2 regions of the Micromonospora sp. CNZ322 genome follow, and region 2 is predicted to be linked to the other one. Evidence: riboswitches for the same ligand, from Rfam matches in the RefSeq annotation. Region 2 holds a riboswitch; the other holds the start of a gene.
The links. A riboswitch is a leader RNA that binds a small molecule or an ion and turns the genes downstream of it on or off. The one in region 2 is predicted to bind cyclic di-AMP.
Positions count from the first base shown of each region.

Region 1: another riboswitch for cyclic di-AMP. It lies ahead of FB453_RS16705 (C39 family peptidase); the one in region 2 lies ahead of FB453_RS04745 (coiled-coil domain-containing protein).

Region 1 covers NZ_VITD01000006.1:176,313-178,510, forward strand. The annotation lists gene FB453_RS16700 (hypothetical protein) at 1-256, shown strand, start outside; cyclic di-AMP (ydaO/yuaA leader) riboswitch at 541-681, shown strand; gene FB453_RS16705 (C39 family peptidase) at 914-1,762, shown strand; gene FB453_RS16710 (alpha/beta fold hydrolase) at 1,886-2,198, shown strand, end outside.
Region 2 covers NZ_VITD01000001.1:1,018,172-1,020,369, forward strand. The annotation lists gene FB453_RS04740 (YibE/F family protein) at 1-1,036, shown strand, start outside; cyclic di-AMP (ydaO/yuaA leader) riboswitch at 1,203-1,333, shown strand; gene FB453_RS04745 (coiled-coil domain-containing protein) at 1,338-2,198, shown strand, end outside.

The sequences.
Region 1 (2,198 bases), on a different contig from region 2:
CCCGGTCGAGCAGGAGGTGCTGATCAGCCGGGTGGTCCGGGATGCGCGGCTGGCCGACTACCAGGTGGCCGCCGACCGTGAGCGGGCCGCCTGGCGCGACGCGGAGTTGGCCGCCGAGTCGGCTCGTGCCCTCGCCGAGGAGGCGTACGCGGCGGCGGCCCGGCTCCGCCCGACCCTGGTCCCCGCGCGCCGCACGGTGGCCGGGGCGCTGCGTCCCGCCGTCGTGGCACGGTGGCGCCCGGCCCGGGTGGGTTGAGCCCAATCCGTGATGTGAGGCCGGTCACCTGATCGCGAAATGGGACGGCCGGCACGATCGGCGGGATTGTTCCCGCGATTGTGGTCGCGTTTTTTGCGGCCTGTCCGGTTGTCGCCCGCAGGCGTCGCCGTAACCGGTTGTCCCATCGAGTCACATCATCGCCAATACACGCAGAAATTGTCGCGCCGATGGGGGTTTACGCAGGTGAACCTGGCTTGGCAGGGGGTTGAGACGCCAGTAGTGTCGTCCCGTCCGGTGCGGTAACCGATCGCAAGACGCGACGCCGCATCGACCCGCTTAATCGTGATCAACGAACCGGGGACCCACCAGTAAGTCCGGGGTGAATCCGCGAGCCACGGCCCGCGGTAGGGCGTCTTCCCGCCCGAATCCGTCAGCTAACCCGGTAGGCGGTGTCGGAAGGAGTCCCATCCTCGTGCAGCACCTTTCCACCCCTCGGTTGTTCCCTCGCCTCCACGGCGCGGCGGTGCACCCGCTCATTCGTCCAGTCACGGTGAGCTGACCTCCCGGGTCATCGCCTTCCCCGCCCGGCCGCGCCGGGCGTTCCCCTGAGCGGTTCACCATCCGCGGACCACGGTCCGCGCGCTGGCGCCTGCCCGGATGCCGGTCCGGCCCCGGGTGCCGCTCTCCCCCCGATCCGTGGAGGACCCCGTGAAGCACACCCTGCAGCGTCAGCTCCGCCGTCTCGCCACCGAGCGCCCGTACCAGATCGTCGCCGCCTCCGCCGCGGCCCTCGCGATCGCCACCACCACCGGCGCCCTGCTCACCACTGCCGACGACGCCCCGGCCGGCCAGCGCACCGCGACCACTGTCGCCGAGATGCGCAGCGACGTCGCCGCCTCCCGCGGCGAGGCTCGGGACGCGTCCCCCTCGGCCAGCGCCGTGCCGACCACGGCCGCCCCGGCCACCAGCGCCGCGTCGCCCGCCGCGAAGGCCAGCAGCAACCCCGACCTGACCCGGAAGCCAGAGCGGCCGAAGCCGCCCGCGACCAAGGTGCTCGACTACGACTACGAGGCGCAGAACACGTACTACAACTGCGGCCCGGCGGCCACCCGGAACGCGCTCAGCGCCGCCGGCATCGACCGCACCCAGGAGCAGCTCGGCGCCGAGCTGGGCACCACCGAGATGGGCACCAACTCGGCCGAGGACACCACCCGGGTGCTCAACGCCGAGGTGAAGGGCTCCCCGTACCGGACCCGGATGTTCCCCGGCGCGCCCAGCCCGGCACAGATGGACCGCCTCCAGGCCGACGTGGTGAAGGCCATCACCGACGGCCGGGGCGTGGTGGCCAACGTCGTCGGGGACGCCACCGACACCGACGGCGGCTGGCACTCCTACGGCGGCGGGCACTACATCGCCGTGGTGGGCTACAAGGACAACGGTCGCACCGTACGGATCGCCGACTCGGCGAACCCGGCCGACCCGTCGTACTGGATCACCACGATCGACCTGGCCAACTGGATCACCAGCCGGGGCTACTCCGCCTGACCCGGGCACGCTGACCGCCGCGGGCACCGTCTCCCACAAGGGGCCGGCGCCCGCGGCGTTTGTCAGCGCGGTCCGTCATCGACGGCTCTCGTACCTGGCCGTGAACCGTGGGAGACTGCGGCCGTGGTGGAGAAGACGGGTGGTCACGCCGGCCGCAGGCCGGTTCTGCTGCTGCTGCACGGCATGGGAGCGACCGGGGACGTGTGGTTGCCCTGGGCCCCGTACCTTGAGCAGCACTGGCCCGGGCGGTGGCTGGCACCGGACCTCGCCGGCCACGGCTGGGCGTCGCCGCTGCCGGCGTACTCCTTCGCGGGCTTCGCCCAGCAGGTCGCGCAGGCCCTCGCCCCCGACGACCGGCTGGTCGTGCTCGGACACTCGCTGGGTGGGGTGGTCGGCCTGGCGCTGGCCGCCCGCGACGCCGGAACGCCGGTGGACG
Region 2 (2,198 bases):
CGCACCCCGGGTCGACGTCGGCGACGAGGTCATCCTGGTCGAGCTGGCCGACCCGACCGATCCCACCACCAGCAACTGGAACATCGCCGAGCACCAACGCGGCACCCCGATGGTGTGGCTGGCGGTGATCTTCGCGGCCGCGATCGTCGCGTTCGGTCGGTGGCGAGGCCTGGCCGCGCTCGCCGGACTGGCCGCCAGCTTCGCCATCCTGCTCACCTTCGTGCTGCCGGGCATCAGCGCCGGCAAACCACCGCTGCTGGTGGCGGTGGTCGGTGCGGCCCTGATCATGTTCGTGGTGCTCTATCTGACCCACGGGGTCACCGCACAGACCTCGGTCGCGGTGCTCGGCACCCTGGGCAGCCTCGTGCTGACCGGCGTGCTCGCCACCATCGCCACGGCCGCGACCCACCTCACCGGCTTCGGCAGCGAGGACGCCACCACCCTGTCAATGTTCCAGGGCGACGTGGACCTGCACGGCCTGCTGCTCGCCGGGATCATCATCGGATCGCTCGGGGTGCTCGACGACGTGACGGTCACCCAGGCGGCCACCGTCACCGAACTGGCGAACGCCAACCCCGGGCTGACCCGGTTGCAGCTGTACCGTGCCGCCACCCGGGTAGGCCGCGCGCACATCGCCTCCACTGTCAACACCATCGTGCTGGCGTACGCAGGCGCGTCACTGCCCCTGCTGCTCCTGCTCACCGCCGACTCGCGACCGATCGGGCAGATCCTCACCAGTGAGTTCCTCGCGCAGGAGATCGTCCGCAGCGCAGTCGCCACCCTCGGTCTGATCGCTGCCGTGCCGCTGACCACCGGGCTGGCCGCGGTGGTGACCGCCGCCGGGCGTACAGCTGCCACGGCATCCACCGACGCTCCCGCGCCCCGGCCCCAGCCGGACCGCAGCGAGGCACTGGCCGCACTCAGCTCACCGCGAACGGCCAGCTCCGACGAGCCGGCCCGGACGCGGACCGCACCCCCATCCGAGGCCACCGACCGGTGGCCGGAGTCGAACAGGAGCACGGATACGGCATGGTGACACTCCTCAGCGTGACCAGATCGGGCATCCACCCTGAGAACCGCGTCACTGGTCACTCAACGCTATGGCGAAATGACGCTTTTGGTCGGCATCCAGGCGTAGCTCACCCGGTCGACTCTCGGGTAACCTCGCTGCCGGTTACCGATGAAGGCGCGAAGCGGCGCCTGCGGTGCCACCGCCCAATCGCCAGCCGGCGAGCCGGGGACCCAGGTGCCTGGGGTGAATCCGCGTCAGCGGTAGGGGCCACTTCCGCCCCGAACCCGTCAGCTAACCCGGTCGGCGGTCGACGGAAGGGAACATTGTGACGGCACCCCTACGCCGCTGGTTGACTCCCGTGGTGGCCGTGATCGCCGCACTGACCGTGCTCGCCGGGCCGCTCCCGGCGCACGCCGCCCCGACGACCCCCACACCGTCCGGGCACGAGGAGGACGGCGAGCCCAAGCTGCTCAACGACGTCATCGAGCAGGCCAACCGCGACTACTCCGCCGCAAAGTCCAAGCTGGACAAGTCCAAGAAGCGGCAGGGCGAGTTGGCCGCAGAGGTCGACCGGGCAAAGGCCGACCTGGACGCGTTGGCCCCACAGGTCGGGCAGATCGCCGCCCAGGCGTACCGGACCGGCCGGATCGGCGCGGTCGCGATGCTGCTGGAGAGCGATGCTCCCGACTCGTTCGTCCAGCGCGCCGGGATGCTCGACGAGATGAACATGGTCAACGAGAAGAAGCTCTCCGAGGTCAACGAGGTGAAGGCCCGCGCCGAGCAGGCCAAGCTGGCCCTCGACACCGAGGTCCGCGAGCAGCAGAAGCAGACCGCCCTGATGGCGAAGCGCAAGAGCGAGGCCGACAAGGCGCTCTCCCTCGTCGGCGGCAAGGGTTTCACCGGCGGCCTGGTGGATGCCACCTCCAAGGTCGCGAAGATCGGCCCGGGTCGCACGGCCGACGGTGACTGGAAGCCCCAGTCGTGCAGCGAGAACGACCCCACCACGTCCGGCTGCATCACGCCGCGCACGCTGCACGCGTACAAGGAGGTCAAGGCGGCCGGCTTCAACCGGTTCGTCGGCTGCTACCGCCCTGGCGGGCCGTGGGAGCACCCGAAGGGCCGCGCCTGCGACTGGTCGCTACAGAAGAGCGGGTTCTCCCCGTGGCACAACAACGACACCCGGACG